4 regions of the Mesorhizobium sp. M0772 genome follow, and region 3 is predicted to be linked to each of the others. Evidence: predicted binding sites of a transcription regulator. Region 3 holds the regulator's gene; each other region holds the start of a gene.

Region 1 (4,420 bases), on a different contig from region 3:
AAGTGACCGACGAGGTCATCGACGGTCCGCATTCGGTGGTCTTCGACGAAGCCGAGAACCGGCTTCACGCCCAGAAGGCGGTTTTGGCCTGGTGTCTGGGCGCTTGATCTCCAGGCGCTTGATCTCCAAGCGCTTGATCCGGGGCGGCGTGATGCCTATTTGCGCCGCATCACGCAAATCAAGCGCGTTTGGACGCATGCACCCCTCCGGGCCGCATGGCCGCGCCCTGGAGCTTTGTCATGTTGGAAACGCATCAAGTGACTGAACATCACCCCAAACTCGGCGAGTTCGGCTATGCCGGCGACGATCATGTCGTACCCTTCGAGGTCGGCCCGCTCGACGTGCGCGGCCGCACCGTGCAACTCGGGCCGATGCTCGACGCCATCCTCAACCGTCACGACTATCCCGAGCCGGTCGCCCGCCTGCTCGCGGAAGCCTGTGTGCTGACGGTGCTGCTCGGCACCTCGCTCAAATTCGAAGGCAAGTTCATCCTGCAGACCCGCACCGACGGGCCTGTCGACATGCTGGTCGCGGATTTCTCCACGCCCTCGGCATTGCGCGCCTATGCGCGCTTCGATGCCGACCGGCTGGAGGCCCTGGTGGCCGCAGGCCAGACCTCGCAGCAGACGCTGCTGGGCAGCGGCGTTTTGGCGCTGACCATCGACCAAGGCGCGCACACGCAGCGCTATCAGGGCATCGTCCAGCTCGACGGCGAGACGCTGGAAGACGCCGCGCGCACCTATTTCCGCCAGTCGGAGCAGATCCCGACCGACCTCCGGCTGTCGGTGGCCAAGCTGCTGACGCCCGGCCCCGGCGGTGCGCGCGAGCAGTGGCGCGCCGGCGGTATCCTGGCGCAGTTCCTGCCGCAGTCACCCGAGCGCATGCGCGTGCCCGACATTTCGGGCGGCGACGGCGATCCGCGTGACGTGACGCAGGAGCCGGCCGACAATTCGTGGCGCGAGCTGGTGGCGCTGCTCGGCACCATCGAGCCGACCGAGCTGATCGACCCGACCATCGGCGCCGAGCGGCTGCTCTACAGGCTGTTCCACGAACATGGCGTGCGCGTCTTCGGCGGCGTGCCGGTCGCCGACCAATGTTCCTGCTCAAGGGACAAGATACGCGGCATCCTCAAGGGGTTTTCCGCGCAGGAGATCAAGGACAGCACCGAAGATGGCGGCATCCACGTCGCCTGCGAGTTCTGCTCGAAGCAGTACGACTTCGACCCGGCGGAGTTTGCAGCTCAGTAGCATCTCTTCCTTCTCCCCGTTCACGGGGAGAAGGTGCCCGAAGGGCGGATGAGGGGCAGCGCGAACTTTGGTGAATGGCCGCGCATAGCCTACGTCATGTGCGTGGAAGATAACCTCATGAGTCCGGCGGCGCCCCTCATTGCACTGCCGGGCATTTCTCCCCGTATAGAGATGGGGAGAAAACCCTTAATTCACCGTCCGCCGCGTCCCCGGCAGATCCAGCGAAAACGCGGGAATATCGACGTCGAACGTCTCGCCCTTTTTGTTGCGCATGGTGTAGTGGCCGACCATGAAGCCGGAGGGCGTCGAGAGCGGGCAGCCTGACGTGTATTGATAGCTGTCGCCGGGATTGAGCTCAGGCTGGTCGCCGACCACGCCGGCGCCGCGCACTTCCTCGATCCGGCCGCTGCCGTCGGTGATGTGCCAGTAACGCGACATAAGCTGCACGAAATCGTCGGACTGGTTGTCGATCGTCACCTGGTAGCCCCAGACATAACGGTTCTCCGCCGGGTCCGAGCGGTCCTCCAGGTAGAACGGTCTGACCTGCACTTCGATGTTGCGCGTGACGGCGCGATACATGGGCTGCTCCGGTTGCGCGGCAAGGAACATTTGTCGCGCTATGCGGTTTGATACGCGCACAACGGCATGTCCTGCCAGCCTCAAAGCGGAGGTGCCGACAAACAATGTCATTTAAGTGACACATGACAGTGTTGGTGTGCGCAAACCTTGCCGGCGACTCAAGGCCCATCTGTCGACTGACAAAGCAGCCGCGAGCGGCCTTTCCGGAGTGACCAGATCTCGATGGAACCAGCTCTCACAGCCGCCTTCGCTTCCTCCGCTTTGCTTCTTTCCAATCTCGCCAGCATCCTGCTTGCTTCGTCGAAACTGCAAGCGCGTCGCCTTATCCCTCCGCCGTCCGACGAGCAGCCACCGGTCTCGATCGTCGTGCCGTCGCGCGGCGTGGAGCCGTTCACACAAGAGACGCTGCAGCGAGCCTTCTCGCTCGACTGGCCGCGCTACGAACTGATCTTCTGCGTCGCTCACGCCGACGATCCCGTCGTCAAACTGATAAACAGGGCGATCGTCCTGTTTCCCAACGTGCCGGCCCGGCTGCTGATCGGCGACGACCGCGTCAGCAGCAACCCGAAGCTCAACAACTGCGTCAAGGGCTGGGAAGCGGCGCGCAATCATTGGGTTATTCTGGCGGATTCCAACGTGCTGATGCCTAGGGATTACGTCCAGCACCTGATGGCGGCCTGGCGGACCAATACCGGGCTTATCTGCTCGACGCCGATCGGCTCGCGGCCGGAAGGCTTCTGGGCCGAGGTCGAATGCGCGTTCCTCAACACGCTGCAGGCGCGCTGGCAATATGCCGGCGAGGCGCTTGGCCTCGGCTTTGCCCAGGGCAAGAGCATGCTGTGGAACAAGCCGATGCTCGATACCAATGGCGGTATCCGCGCGCTGGCCGCCGAGATCGCCGAGGATGCTGCTGCAACCAAGCTGGTCAACGGACTGGGCCTGCGCGTCAATCTCGTTGCCTCGCCTTTCGAGCAACCACTGGGGCAGCGCCGACTTGCCGACATCTGGTCGCGTCAGGCGCGCTGGGCGCGGTTGCGCCGCGTCACTTTCCCGCTGTTTTTCGCACCCGAGATCCTGACCGGCGTCGCCGTGCCGTTGGCGTTGGCGCTGGTGGCGGCAGCAAGTGCCGGCATCAGCCTGCCGGCCACGGTGTTGGCCGTGCTGACGGCGGCCTACATTCCCGAATGCGCGCTGGCCGCGGCCAAGGGCTGGCATCTGTCGCTGCGCATGGTCCCGGCGATGATGGTCCGCGACATGATGCTTCCCGCCATATGGGCGCGCGGCTGGCTGAGCGGCGCCGTCGATTGGCGCGGCAACACCATGATCATCGGCACCAAGGCAGCCGAGCTGGAAGAGGCTTCGTCGGGAGCGTGACGCCTCGCGGCCTACCCGGCTGCCTTCAGCGCCTGCGCAACGTCCTCCAGCAGATCGTCCGTATCCTCAAGACCGACCGACAGCCTGAGCGTTCCCGGCCCGATGCCAAGCTCGGCGCGAGCTTCGTCGCTGAGGTTCTTGTGCGTGGTGGTCGCCGGATGGGTGATCAGGCTCTTGGCGTCGCCGAGATTGTTGGAGATCAGCACGATGTCGAGCGCGTTCTGCAAGGCGAAGGCCGCCTGCTTGCCGCCCTTCACGTCGAGGCAGATCAGCGTCGATCCGCCCGTCATCTGCTTCTTGACGATGTCGGCCTGCGGGTGGTCGGCGCGGCCGGGATAGATGACGCGGGCGATTTCCGGCCGTCCTGCCAGGAAATCCGCGATCTTGGCCGCGCTTTCCGTCTGCTGGCGCACCCGAACCGGCAGCGTCTCCAGGCCCTTGAGCAGCGTCCAGGCGTTGAACGGCGACAGGCTCGGGCCGGTGTGGCGGAAATAGTCGTGCAAATTCTCGTCGATCCATTTCTTGTCGGACAGGATGATGCCGCCGAGACAGCGTCCCTGGCCGTCAATGTGCTTGGTCGCGGAGTAGACGACGATATGGGCGCCGAGCTGCAAGGGCTTCTGCTGCAAGGGCGTGGCAAAGACATTGTCGACGATCAGCCTGGCGCCGATCGAGGTGGCGAGCGCCGCCACCGCTGCGATGTCGACCACTTCCAGCGTCGGATTGGTCGGGCTTTCCAGGAAGAACAGTTTCGTGTTCGGCCGCACCGCCTTTTCCCAGTTGGCGATGTCGGTGCCGTCGACCAGCGTTGCCTCGATGCCGTATTTCGGCGCCAGCGTCTCCACCACCCAGCGGCAGGAGCCGAACAGCGCGCGCGCCGCAACGATATGGTCGCCGGCTTTGGCGCTGCACAGGAGCGCTGCCGACACCGCCGCCATGCCGGACGCCGTGGCGCGCGCATCTTCGGCACCCTCCAGCGCGCACATGCGCTTTTCGAACATGTCGACAGTAGGGTTGGCATAGCGCGAATAGATGAAGCCCGGCTCCTCGCCCTTGAAACGGGCCTCGGCAGCCTGCGCCGTCTCGTAGACATAGCCTTGGGTGAGGTACATCGCTTCCGACGTCTCGCCGAACTGGGAACGCAGCGTTCCCCCGTGCACGAGTGCGGTCTGAGGTTTCCAGTTACGCTTCTTGGTGCTCATCGCTTTTGTTCCAGACAC
Region 2 (4,420 bases), on a different contig from region 3:
TCACCGAATTCGGCGAATGGTGCGCCGAGCAAGGCATGCCGCTGTCCTATCACCATCACATGGCGGCAGTGGTCGAGACTGAGCCGGAGCTCGATGCCTTCATGCGCCATTCCGGCGAAGGCATTCCGTTGCTGCTCGATGCAGGGCATCTCGCCTTTGCCGGCGGCGACGTGCTGCGCGCCATCGACAACCACCACAAGCGGATCAGCCATGTCCATGTGAAGGATGTGCGCATGGGCGTGATCGACGGGCTCGACCGCACGAAACAGTCCTTTCTCGAGGCCGTGGCGCTCGGTGCCTTCACGGTGCCTGGCGACGGTTCGCTCGATTTCGGCGCCATCGTGCAGCGCTTCGCCGACCATGGCTATGAAGGCTGGTTCGTCGTCGAGGCCGAGCAGGACCCGAAGAAGAACCCGCCGCTCAAGATGGCGCAGGTCGGCCACAAGGAATTGATGCGGGTGATGACGGCGGCCGGCTACACGGTGGAAACGCAGGGTTTTCCCAATGCCTGAGGCGATCCGATGAAGGATTACGAGCACCCGTTCTTCCGGCCGCTGTGGCGGCGCGTTGCCGTCGTCGCCGTCTGCGTGATCTGGGCCGGAATAGAATTCGCCTCCGGCACCCCATTCTGGGGCATCATTGCGCTCGGCTTTGCCGCCTACGCCGTCTGGCAGTTCTTCTATCTTTACAAGCCGGTGGAGGAGAGCAAGGCTGCGCCTGATCGACCGAAGACCGGCGAAGCGAAGGCGGACGCCGGACCGAAGGAATGAAGCGGCCGTGGCTCGGAAGGGCTTGCGGGTCGGACACTGGACACCTGGCGTATCGCCTACGTCGATGATTGGCCGGAACGTCCCTCGCTTCGTCATCCTAGGGTCTTCGCGACGGAGCTTCGCTCCTGCTTCGCCCTAGGATGACGAAGTTGAGAGGCCGACCTCGAAGACATGCGATAGGAGAGACAAAACATGTCGAAACTGCTCGTCAAAGCCGACAAGGGCCATGGCCGCGTCGCCCATGTCACGCCCAAAAGCGCCGGATGGACCTATGTCGGCTTCGACCTGCACCGGCTGAAGCCGGGCGCGACCGCATCCGGCAAGACGCGGGATCGCGAAGTCTGCCTGGTGTTCGTCACCGGCAAGGGCACGGCAAGGGCCGGCGGCCAGGAACTCGGCCTGCTCGGCGAGCGCATGTCGCCCTTCGAGGGCAAGCCGTGGTCGGTCTATATTCCGGAGGGGTCGGATTGGTCGGTCACCGCCGACACCGATCTCGAGCTCGCGGTCTGCTCGGCGCCGGGCCTTGGCGGCGGCTTGCCCGTTCGCGTCATCGCACCCGACGACCTCGGCCAGGAGACTCGGGGCAAAGGCACCAACACGCGCTACGTCACCAACATATTGCCCGAGGGTAAGCCGGCCGACTCGCTGCTGGTGGTCGAGGTCATCACGCCCGGCGGCCACACATCGAGCTACCCGCCGCACAAGCACGACCAGGACAATCTGCCGGCCGAATCCTATCTTGAGGAAACCTACTACCACCGCCTCAACCCGCCGCAGGGTTTTGCCTTCCAGCGCGTCTACACCGACGCCGACAAGACCGGCGCCCGCGAACTGGACGAAGCCATGGCGATCGAGGACGGCGATGTTGTGCTGGTGCCCAAGGGCTATCACCCCTGCGCCGCCTGCCACGGCTACGACCTCTATTACCTTAACGTCATGGCCGGGCCGAAGCGGACATGGAAGTTCCACAACGCGCTCGAGCACGAATGGCTGATGAAGGCCTGATCGGCCTTCGCTTGCGGCGGAAGCTGTTGGTCCAGCAGGAAAAAATCGTCGGCTAAGGACCTGCGGGGTCGATTTGCCTTCGAAAACCCGCATAAGCTTCGTCAATCCGTCATGGAAATCACCTATGGCAGCGGGCTGACGAGGATTTTTTTCGATGCGCTACGCCATCTATTTCACCCCGAGGCAGGACGAGCCGCTGGCGCGGCTCGCCGCCAACTGGCTGGGCCGCGACCCCTTTGGCGCCGCCACCAGGCCGGTCGAGGCGGTGGGCGAGCTGTCGGCGGCCGAAGTCGCCTTTCACACCGCATCGGCGCGGCGCTACGGTTTTCATGCGACGCTGAAAGCGCCCTTCCGGTTGGCCGCCAACGAAACCGAAAGCTCGTTGCGCGCGGCGCTGGACGCCTTTGCCGAAGCAACGCCGACGGTCACCATCCCGCGCCTGGTCGTCAGCCAGATCGATGGTTTCTTCGCTTTGCTGCCGGAAGGCCCGCTGCCGCCGCTCAACCGTTTCGCCGATGATGTCGTGCTTAGCTTCGACCGTTTTCGCGCGCCGCTCACCGAGGCCGAGAGCGCGCGGCGCAGCCCGGATTCGCTGAAACCCGCCGAGTTCCGCAATCTCTGTCAGTGGGGCTACCCCTACGTGTTCGAGACCTTTCGCTTCCACATGACACTGTCCGGCCGGGCCGGGCCGCAGGAAAGCCAACGTCTGCGCGCGGCAATCGACAGCCTGTTCGCCGATGTGCTGCAGCAGCCGGTGCTGGTGGATGCGCTGACGCTGTTCGTCGAAACCGAACCGGGCGCTCCGTTCATGGTGCTTTCGCATCATGCGCTCGGCCGCCGCGCTGCCCGAAAAACCGCCTGACCGCAATTCGTCCGAGTAAGCAAGGACTGCCTGAATGACCGCCGAAACTGTTCTCCACAACGCCCGCATCGTGCTTGCCGACGAGATCGTCGAAGGGTCGCTCGTGCTGCGCGACGGTTTTATCTCCGGCGTCGACGCCGGCACCGGCCACACCGGCGGGAGCATGGGCGGCGAGGACATGGGCGGCGACTACATCATTCCCGGCCTGGTCGAGCTGCACACTGACCATCTCGAAGGCCACTATGCGCCGCGCCCGAAAGTGCGCTGGAACCCGATCGCCGCCGTCCTTGCCCATGACGCGCAGGTGGCCACCGCCGGCATCACCACCGTCCTCGACGCTTTGCGTGTCGGCATGGACGAGGACGCGGATATTACCTCCGACGACATCCGCAAGCTCGCCGGCGCGATCGAGGACAGCGTCGCGAAAGACCGGTTGCGGGCCGACCATTTCTTGCACCTGCGCTGCGAGGTCTCGGCGCCGGATTGCTTGCGGGCTTTCGCCAATTTCGATGGCGACGAGCGGGTCAAACTGGCCTCGCTGATGGACCATGCGCCGGGACAGCGCCAGTTCGTCAATCTCGAGACCTACGCCTATTACTACCAGCGCAAGCTGAAGCTGACCGATCGCGACTTCCAATTGTTCTGCGAAAAGCGGATGTCGGAATCAGCGAAGAATTCGGGACCGAACCGGGTGGCGATATCAGCCGCCTGCAACGAGTGGGGCATTGTGCTGGCGAGCCATGACGACGCCACATCGGGCCATGTCGACGAAGCGATCGAGCAGGGCGTGCGCGTCGCGGAATTCCCGACCACGCTGGAAGCCGCCAAGGCCTCGAAGGATGCCGGGCTCGGCGTGCTGATGGGCGCGCCCAACGTCATGCGCGGCTCCTCGCATTCGGGCAACGTCTCGGCCCGCACGCTGGCCGGCGACGGCCTGCTCGACATATTGTCGTCCGACTACATTCCCTTCAGCCTGATCCAGTCGGCCTTCTTCCTCGGCGACGTCGTCGAGGGCATTTCCCTGCCGCAGGCGGTTGCGATGGTGTCGAAGAATCCGGCCGAGGCGATCGGCCTAAACGACCGCGGCGTCATCGAACAGGGCCGCCGCGCCGACCTCGTGCGTGTGCGCGTCGACGACCATGTGCCGGTCGTGCGCACTGTCTGGCGCCAAGGGCGCCGGGTCGCCTGATGGTCTCGGCGTCGATCGAGCGCGAACTCAGCAGCGAGGCCTTTCCGCTCCGCAACGGCGTGTTTGTCGCCGTCGTCGGCCCGAGTGGCGCCGGCAAGGATACGGTAATCGGTTATGCCCGCACCTTGTTTGCCGACGAGACGAGGCTGGAGTTCGTCCGCCGGGTCATCACCAGGCCGAGCGATGCGGCAAGCGAGGATCACGACACGCTGGCCGACGCGGCCTTTGTCGAAGCCGAGGCCGACGGCGCCTTCGCCATTTCCTGGGAGGCGCACGGCCTGCGCTACGGCATTCCGGCCGATGTCGACTCGTCCATCGCCAACGGCTATGTCGCGGTCGCCAATGTCTCGCGCGCAGTCATCCCGGTGCTGCGGGAGCGCTATGCCAATCTGGCTGTCGTCGAGATCACCGCCTCGCCGGAAATCCTCGCCGAGCGTCTCGCCCAGCGCGGCCGCGAATCGCGCGGCGAAGTGCTGGCTCGGCTCGCCCGCAGCGCCAATATCGCTTTGTCCGGCTCCGGCGTCACCTCGATCGACAATGGCGGCCAGCGCGAAGCCGCCGGAGAACGCTTCGCCGAGGTGCTGCGCAATGCGA
Region 3 (4,420 bases):
CGGTGCCGTCGATCGTCTTCGGTCTGCTTGGCCTTGCCGTGTTCATCAACTTCCTCGGCATGCCGCGCTCGGCTTCCTTCGTCGGCGGCCTGGTGCTGACCTTGATGACATTGCCGACCATAATCATCGCCACGCGCGCCGCCCTCGCCGCGGTGCCGCCGTCGATCCGCTCGGCGGCCCTAGGTCTCGGCGCCTCCAAGATGCAGATGGTGTTCCATCACATCCTGCCGCTTGCCGCCCCAGGCATCCTTACCGGCACCATCATCGGCCTGGCGCGTGCGCTCGGCGAGACAGCACCGCTGCTCTTGATCGGCATGGTCGCTTTCGTCGCCGATTATCCGGCGACGCCTTTCGATCCGGCGACCGCGCTGCCGGTTCAGATCTATATGTGGGCAAACGAGGCTGAGCGCGCTTTTGTCGAGCGCATGTCCGGCGCCATCATCATCCTGCTCGTCTTCCTCATGGCCATGAACATCACCGCGATCGTGCTCCGGCGCCGGTTCGAGCGGCGCTGGTAGAAAAAAGGCAATTTGGTATGAACATCATGACCGAACAGTCCCTTGAGCATGCAGTGGGCGACAAAATGAACGCCAAGTCGAACGAAGTCATCAAGATGCGCGGCGACAAGGTCGGCGTCTTCTACGGCGAGAAGCAGGCGTTGTTCGACGTCAATCTCGACGTCCGCCAGAACCAGGTGACGGCGCTGATCGGCCCGTCCGGCTGCGGCAAGTCGACCTTCCTGCGCTGCCTCAACCGCATGAACGACACCATCGATTCGGCGCGGGTGACCGGCAAGATCACGCTCGATGAAGACGACATCTACGACAAGAACATCGATGTCGTCGAACTGCGCGCACGCGTCGGCATGGTGTTCCAGAAACCCAATCCGTTCCCGAAGTCGATCTACGAGAACGTCGCCTACGGCCCGCGCATCCATGGGCTGGCCAAGCGCAAGTCCGACATGGACCAGATCGTCGAGCAGAGCCTGAAGAAGGCGGCGATCTGGAACGAGGTCAAGGACCGCCTGCAGGAGCCCGGCACCGGCCTGTCCGGCGGCCAGCAGCAGCGCCTGTGCATCGCGCGCGCCATCGCCGTGTCGCCGGAGGTGATCCTGATGGATGAGCCCTGCTCGGCGCTTGATCCGATCGCCACCGCCCGTGTCGAGGAGTTGATCGACGAACTGCGCCAGAACTACACGATCGTCATCGTCACCCACTCGATGCAGCAGGCGGCGCGCGTGTCGCAGCGCACGGCGATGTTCCATCTCGGCTATCTCGTCGAGGAGGGCGCAACCGACAAGATGTTCACCAACCCCGACGACAAGCGCACCCAGGATTACATTACCGGCCGCTTCGGCTGAGCCTCCGGCGGGTGAATTTTCAGGCACGAGGACCAAGATCATGGGTGAACATACCGTCGCCTCCTTCGATGAAGAGCTCGGGCAGATCAGCAAGCTGATCCGCGACATGGGCGATCTGGCAGGCTCGATGGTCAGCGGCTCGACCAGGGCGCTGCTCAATTCGGACAATGCGCTGGCACAGCGTGTCGTTTCCGACGACGCCATCATGGATGCGCGCCAGCGCGAACTGGACGACCGCGCCATCACGCTGATCGCCAAGCGCCAGCCGATGGCCAACGATCTGCGCGCCGTGGTCGGCTCGATCCGCATGGCGGGCGACCTCGAGCGCATCGGCGATCTCGCCAAGAACATCGCCAAACGCGTCGGCACCGTGGGCTTGAGCGTCACGCCGCGCGACTTCTCGCACTCCATCGATGCCATGGCGCAACTGGTGCTGATCCAGGTGCAAGGCGTCGTCGAGGAATATGCCGCCACCGATGCGGCAGCTCTTGCAAAACTCAGGAATGACGACGAGCGCATCGACGTCAAATACACGTCCGTGTTTCGTGAGCTTTTGACCTACATGATGGAAGACCCTCGCAACATCACCGCCTGCACGCATCTCTTGTTCTGCGCCAAGAATCTTGAGCGCATCGGCGATCATGTCACCAACATCGCCGAAAATGCGTATTATGTGCTGACCGGCCAGCAATTGCCCGCCAATCGTCCGAAGCAGGACGAGACGGCGATGGCCACGCCGGCCTGATGAGGGTGAACTGCCTATGATCGCGCCACGCATCATGGTCGTGGAGGACGAGGAGCCGCTGGGCGTGCTCCTCCGCTACAACCTCGAATCCGAAGGCTATCAGGTCGAGGTGGTGACACGCGGCGACGAGGCCGAGATCCGCCTGCAGGAAAACGTGCCCGATCTCCTGGTGCTCGACTGGATGGTGCCCGCTGTTTCCGGCATCGAGCTCTGCCGGCGGCTTAGAGTGCGGCCCGAAACCGAGCGGCTGCCGATCATCATGCTGACCGCGCGCGGTGAGGAAAGCGATCGCGTGCGCGGCCTGTCCACCGGTGCCGACGACTATCTGGTCAAGCCATTCTCGACGCCGGAGTTCATGGCGCGCGTGAAGGCGCTGCTGCGCCGGGCCAAGCCGGAAGTGCTGTCCAGCGTGCTCAAGGTCGGCGACATCGTGCTCGACCGCGAGTCGCACCGTGTCTACCGCAAGAAGAGCGAGATCAGGCTCGGACCGACCGAGTTCCGGCTGCTCGAATTCATGATGCGCCATCCCGGCCGCGTGTTCTCGCGCAGCCAACTGCTCGACAATGTCTGGGGCGAGACGATCTATATCGACGAGCGAACCGTCGACGTCCATGTCGGGCGCTTACGCAAAGCGGTCAACAACGGCCGCATGCCGGATGTCATCCGTACCATTCGCGGCGCCGGCTACGCGATCAGGGAAGACTAGGATGCTGCGCGTCGCGCCGTTGCCGGCCATTCAGGCGACATGCTTGCCGGATTTGGCCTGAATGCCCGGCGCGAAAATCTCCTGATCGACGAAGCCGAGCGCGCGCATGGCACAGCCTTCGCGGATCAGCGGCAGCTCGTTGGGCTCGGTGTCGAAGGAGATCGACTTCGAGTGCTGGCCGCCGGCGGTCTGGGCGATCGCTTCGCGCAATGCCGGCTCGATCAGGTCGAAGGCGGCGGCGCTGACGCCAACCATGGCGACAGGCGCCGGGTCGATCAGCGCAAACAGGCTGCCGAGGCCGAAGCCGAGCGCCTCACCGGCCTTGCGATAGGCTTCGCGCTCCGGGCCATCGGTTTCGCGGGCGCGCGCGGCGAGTGCGCGCATATCAGCGTCGCCGATATCGACCGGCTCGGCATCTTCGCTCATCATTTTGGCGCTGCGCCAGATGGCGTAGTTTCCGGCATAGGCCTCGACGCAGCCGCGCCGCCCGCAGCGGCAGAGCGCGCCGCCCGGACGGTGGATCATGTGGCCGAACTCGCCGCCCGAGGAATGGGTGCCGGTGAACAGTTCGCCTTTCAGCACCAGCCCCATGCCGATGCCGTGCGACAAGAGGATCGCGATGAAATTGTCGCGGTAGCGCTCGGGCTGGCGCCATTGCAGGGCCACCGCCATCATATTGCAGTCGTTCTCCATGGTGGCAGGAATGCCGAATTCCGCTTCCAACATGTCGGCGAAGGCAATGTCGGTCAGTGGCGTGATTGGCGACCACAGCATGGCCCGCGCCTGCGAATCGGTGATGCCCTGGATGCCCATGGCAATGCGGGCGATGCTCTGGACATCGAGGTCCGGGTCCGCGAGACGCCGCCCGACGATTGCTACGCATTCGCCGATCAGCTCGTCGCGCGGCATGGTCAGCGTGTCGAGCCGGCGCTGTTCTTCCGCGACCACCTGGCCGGCATAGTCGATGACGGTGACGGAGAGGAAGTTCAGCGACAGCACCACGGTCATGACCGCCGCCGCTTCCGGGTTGAGGCCAAGGCCGACCTGCGGCCGGCCGCGTTTCAGCGAGCCGGTCTCGCCAGGCTTGCCTTCAATCAGGATGCCTTCTTGAATTAGATCAGACGAGATTGCCGATATCGTCGAATGGCTGAGGCCGGTGGTCGCCGCAATCTCGGTCCGCGACGGCTGGCCGGCCCGGCGCACGGCCGAAATCACCATCGCACGGTTGCGACGGCGCAGATCGTCGTGGCGGATCCCAACCGACATTTGTTTCCTCCCGGCCTCCTCGCGCCTCATGATAGTGAAGGCGTTCGACGGCACCAGCCAAATATTGGCAGACGCCGGCAGCCCTGTCATTGTTTATTGCGGAGCTCGAAAAAATTCGGCAACGCCATCAGAATCCATCATAATCGATGTTGACAGTGCCTTATCATTGAACCAGTATTTTTTCGAGGCTCGAAAAAATGGAGCCTCTTTGTGCAGGCCTTCGGGCCGGTTTTGTCGCGCCGTGGGCGGCGCAGGGAGGGTTATAATGAACAGATTTGCAGCCGCCATGCTGGCGGGTGTCGCCATGTCGCTGGCGCTGATGTCGGTCGCGCAGGCGAAGGAC
Region 4 (4,420 bases), on a different contig from region 3:
GCTCGGCTATAAGGAATGTCATACCGGCAACATGGCAATCAATTCGGTCGAGCGCGACGACCGCAACTCCTGCCAACAGACCGGCTTCTGCTTCCAGGGCTGCAAATGGGGCGCCAAATGGTCGACGCTCTACACCGAGATTCCCAAGGGTGAGGCGACCGGCCATCTCGAGGTCCGGCCAAACGCCATGGCGATCAAGATCAACCATGACGCTACCGGAAAAGTGACCGGCGTCGTCTATGCCGACAAGGACGGCAATCTGCAGGAGCAGAAGGCCCGCATTGTCGCCGTCGCCGGCAACTCGATCGAAAGCCCGCGCCTGCTGCTGAACTCCGAGTCAGCGAAGTTTCCGCAAGGGCTTGCCAATTCGTCGGGGCAGGTCGGCAAGAACTACATGCGCCACACCACCGGTTCGGTCTACGCCATTTTCGACCAACCGGTGCATATGTATCGCGGCACCACCATGGCCGGCATTATCCGCGACGAGGCGCGGCACGATCCCTCACGCGGCTTTGTCGGCGGCTTTGAATTCGAGACGCTGTCGCTCGGCTTGCCCTTCATGGCCGCCTTCCTCAATCCCGGCGGCTGGGGCCGTTCATTCACCACCGCGCTCGACCACTATGATCACATGGCTGGCCTGTGGATCGTCGGCGAGGACATGCCGCGCGCGGAAAACCGCGTCACGCTGCACAAGGACGAGAAGGACGCGCACGGCATGCCGATCGCCGACGTGCATTTCGATGATCATCCCAACGACACGGCGATGCGCAATCATGCCTACAAGCAGGCCACAGCGCTTTACGATGCGGTCGGCGCGACGCGCTCCTTCCCGACGCCGCCCTATCCCTCAACCCACAATCTCGGCACAAACCGGATGAGCGAAAAGGCGGAAGACGGCGTCGTCAACAAGCACGGCCAGGCGCACGACATCAAGAACCTGTTCGTGTCGGACGGCAGCCAGTTCACGACCGGTGCGGCTGAAAATCCGACGCTGACGATTGTGTCGCTGGCTATCCGCCAGGCCGAATACATCGCTTCGCAAATGTCGGCCAAGACGATCTGAGCCGTCCTCCCGGATCGCTACGCGGAACGCGCATGGCGCGTTCCGCCCTTTTCCCTAGGACTCACTATGCGCCGACCGGCTGTCCGTCCTTGCGGCGGATGGCGACGACGGACGGTCGCGGCAGCTGGCCATCCCTGAAGTCGGGCCACAGCGTCTGCGCCTTGTCGAGCGTCTCTGCATCTTCCGCAGGGTGCTGCACCGACAGGAACAAAGTCGTGCCGTCCGGCGTGAAGCATGGGCCGGTCGCTTCGGCGCCATGCGGGCAGGTGAACAGCAGCTTCGGCAGGCCGCGCGCCGCACCTTCGGTATCGACGCCATAGACGCCGTCCGGCAGGTCGAAATCATTGGCGCCGTCCGTCGCCACCCACAGCCGCCCGGCCGGATCGAAGGTGATGTTGTCGGGGCAGACGAACCAGCCATTGTCCGACGTATCCGGATGGAAGGTGGCGCCGACCTTGGCATCCCTGGGATTGCCGCAGAGCACGAACAGGTCCCAGGCATAGTTTTCGGCCGTGTGGTCGGCGTCCGCGCCGCGGCCGCCGGGCGGGATCAGTTCGACAATATGGCCCCAGAGATTTTCCGGCCGCGTGTTGGCCGGATTGACCTTTGACTGGTCGCGCTTCTTGTTCTTGGTCATCACCGCATAGACGCGGCCGGTCACCGGATTGGTCTCGATGTCCTCGGGCCGGTCCATCGGCGTGGCGCCGAGCGCATCTGCCGCAAACCGCGTCTTCAACAGCACCTCGGCCTGGTCGGCAAAACCGTTCTCGACGGTAAGCTTGCCCTGGCCGTGCACCAACGGCAGCCACGTCATCGAGCCATCGGCATCGAAGCGGGCGACCGACAGCACGCCATCGTCGAGCAGATCGGCGCCGGAGGCCGGGTTGGCCTTGTCATAGGCCTTGGCCGAGACGAAGCGGTACATATATTCGAAATAGTCGTCGTCACCCATATAGACGACAACGCGGCCGTCCTTGTTGAGGACCACGGTCGAGGCCTCATGCGACATGCGGCCAAGTGCCGTGCGCTTCACCGGCCTGGACTGAGGATCGTAAGGGTCGATCTCGACCACCCAGTCGAAGCGGTTGGCCTCGTTCGGTTCCTTGTCGAGGTTGAAGCGGTCATGGAAGCGGCCGCGGCCATAGATGTCGGAGCCGTCGAAGCCGTAACGGTCAAGCAGGTCGGCGGTCGGCGCCCTTTTCGGGTCGCCGCCGAAAATGTCGGACACGCCTTCCTCGCAGGTCAGCACCGTACCCCACGGGGTGAAACCGCCGCTGCAGTTGTAGCTGGTGCCGAGCACTTTGGTGCCAGTCGCGTCGGCCGAGGTCTTCATCAGCGCATGGCCGGCAACCGGTCCGGAAACGGTCATTTCGGTGTTGGCGGTGATGCGGCGGTTCAGCGGACTGTCGGCCACGGTTTCCCACTTGCCGTCCTTCAATTGCACCTCGACGATCGAATGGCCCATCGCGGCCATGCCGAGATCGACCTGTTCCCTGGTCATCGTCTTGCCGGCATCGCCCTCGGTCATCCCCGGAAACATCACATTGGGCGAGATGTATTCGTTGTTGACGCAGAGCAGGCCATGATCAGAATTCACCGTGCCCTTCGGCAGCGGCATGAAGGCGATGTAGTCGCAATTGTAGCCGAAGCGCTTTTCCTGTTCCTCCGCCGCGACCTTGTTGCCGTCGAATTCGGCGAGGCCAGCTGCAAGCGGATCGCCCCAGCGCGCGACGATGGTCGTCTCATAGCCTTCGGCGGCGGCATGGGTCTTGCCGTAGACCCGTTTCAGCTCGGGAAAGCCGAGCGTCGACTGCGCTGTGGCGGCATGCGTTTCGCCGGCAAACAAGGAGCCGACAAAGCTGCCGCCGGCAATCAGCGCGCCGGAGGCGAGGCTGCCTTTCAAAAGAGACCGGCGCGAGACGCGCTCGGCAATGATTTCGCGGATGACGGGGGAGGATGAAGACGGTGCATTGGCCATGGTGTCTGCCTCTCAGGGTGGATGTTACGGCGCACCGTTGCCCTAGTCTGCTTAGGCAACATTCACATGACATAAGAGGAAGGTTTTGCCGCAACTGGGCGCGGCACTACGCATCGCTCAGCCCTTGGTGCAGGTCGAGGCGGTGAAGGCGCCGTCGGGCTGCTTCAGAATGACGTCGAATGACGGGGCGGTCTCGCCGTCCAGTGTTGCCTGTGTCATGGAGACGGAGTTGCCACCGGTGGTATAGCCGCCCAGCGGCCCGAGCCAGGTGATCTCGCCATTGGCGTTCATCTGATAGTTGTAGCCTTGCAGCGCCGTTCCGAACGTCACCGGGCCGGTATAGACATTGCCCTTGATAGTGATGTCGCCGAGGTTGAGGAAGGCGCCGAGCAAATAGACCTCGCAATGATAGGTGCCGTCCGGAAGTTTGCCCTCGCTGAAATCGGCGCGCGCGGCGCCGCTCGTTGCCATCAGCAGCAGGATGCCGGAAATCCGTGAGATGCGAGATGTCATGACGTCTCTCTTTTGAAGGGCGAGCTTGCCCTATTTTTGCGCGGTGCCGCAACATTGTTCGCCCGGAACCCACGGCCGGAGATCAAAAACTAGGCATTTATCCTATTTGGGCGAAAATTAGGCAAAAGTCGTGTGCGCTGCGCAAATTTGCCTCAATCAATTTTTACCGGCTGCCTTTGTTTTTCTCCAGGCCAATATACCAACCGGCTGAAAACGCTCGGCTATTCCATCTTCGTGAGCGGCGCCTTCGCGTTTGGCACGGCAGTTGCTTTGCATTGTCGCGGTGCAATCAAACAGCTTGGGAGTCTTCGGTATGAGGGGTAATTTCTCCACAATAACAAAAATGTTTTCGGCCGGCGTGTTCGCCGCCGGCCTGTCGATGTCGTCTCCGGCCAAGGCCGCCGAAGATACGATCAAGGTCGGCATTCTGCATTCGCTGTCGGGGACCATGGCGATTTCGGAGACGACGCTGAAAGACGCCATGCTGATGCTCATCGAAGAGCAGAATGCCAAGGGCGGTCTGCTCGGCAAGAAGCTCGAGGCGGTCGTTGTCGATCCGGCCTCCAACTGGCCGCTCTTCGCCGAAAAGGCGCGCGAGCTGATCTCGAAGGACAAGGTCGCCGCCGTGTTCGGCTGCTGGACCTCGGTGTCGCGCAAATCGGTGCTGCCGGTGTTCTCGGAACTCGACAACATCCTGTTCTACCCCGTCCAGTATGAGGGCGAGGAAAGCGAGCGCAACGTGTTCTACACCGGCGCCGCCCCGAACCAGCAGGCGATTCCTGCCGTCGATTATCTCATGAGCGAGGACGGTGGCTCGGTGAAGCGCTGGGTGCTGGAAGGCACCGACTACGTCTATCCCCGAACCA

What was found. The regulator PhoB, encoded in region 3, activates phosphate uptake and scavenging genes when phosphate is short. The targets are predictions, from matches to a motif close to TGTCATNNANCTGTCAT.
Region 1: the regulator PhoB is predicted to act here: its motif matches at 1,932-1,948, upstream of NKI06_RS08480 (ceramide glucosyltransferase).
Region 2: the regulator PhoB is predicted to act here: its motif matches at 1,872-1,888, upstream of NKI06_RS17890 (DUF1045 domain-containing protein).
Region 4: the regulator PhoB is predicted to act here: its motif matches at 3,097-3,113, upstream of NKI06_RS01595 (PhoX family protein).

Annotation. Positions count from the first base shown of each region.
Region 1 is NZ_JAMYPB010000009.1:48,503-52,922, reverse strand. Features, by position in the region: gene argF (ornithine carbamoyltransferase) at 1-107, shown strand, start outside; gene NKI06_RS08490 (Hsp33 family molecular chaperone) at 216-1,247, shown strand; gene apaG (Co2+/Mg2+ efflux facilitator ApaG/CorD) at 1,434-1,826, opposite strand; gene NKI06_RS08480 (ceramide glucosyltransferase) at 2,049-3,200, shown strand; gene NKI06_RS08475 (O-succinylhomoserine sulfhydrylase) at 3,212-4,402, opposite strand.
Region 2 is NZ_JAMYPB010000025.1:52,326-56,745, forward strand. Features, by position in the region: gene iolE (myo-inosose-2 dehydratase) at 1-512, shown strand, start outside; gene NKI06_RS17880 (hypothetical protein) at 522-770, shown strand; gene iolB (5-deoxy-glucuronate isomerase) at 963-1,775, shown strand; gene NKI06_RS17890 (DUF1045 domain-containing protein) at 1,930-2,637, shown strand; gene NKI06_RS17895 (alpha-D-ribose 1-methylphosphonate 5-triphosphate diphosphatase) at 2,672-3,826, shown strand; gene phnN (phosphonate metabolism protein/1,5-bisphosphokinase (PRPP-forming) PhnN) at 3,823-4,420, shown strand, end outside.
Region 3 is NZ_JAMYPB010000042.1:1,071-5,490, reverse strand. Features, by position in the region: gene pstA (phosphate ABC transporter permease PstA) at 1-518, shown strand, start outside; gene pstB (phosphate ABC transporter ATP-binding protein PstB) at 536-1,360, shown strand; gene phoU (phosphate signaling complex protein PhoU) at 1,401-2,105, shown strand; gene phoB (phosphate regulon transcriptional regulator PhoB) at 2,122-2,811, shown strand; gene NKI06_RS23310 (ROK family protein) at 2,842-4,077, opposite strand; gene xylF (D-xylose ABC transporter substrate-binding protein) at 4,343-4,420, shown strand, end outside.
Region 4 is NZ_JAMYPB010000002.1:30,410-34,829, reverse strand. Features, by position in the region: gene NKI06_RS01600 (GMC family oxidoreductase) at 1-1,063, shown strand, start outside; gene NKI06_RS01595 (PhoX family protein) at 1,128-3,041, opposite strand; gene NKI06_RS01590 (hypothetical protein) at 3,159-3,554, opposite strand; gene urtA (urea ABC transporter substrate-binding protein) at 3,868-4,420, shown strand, end outside.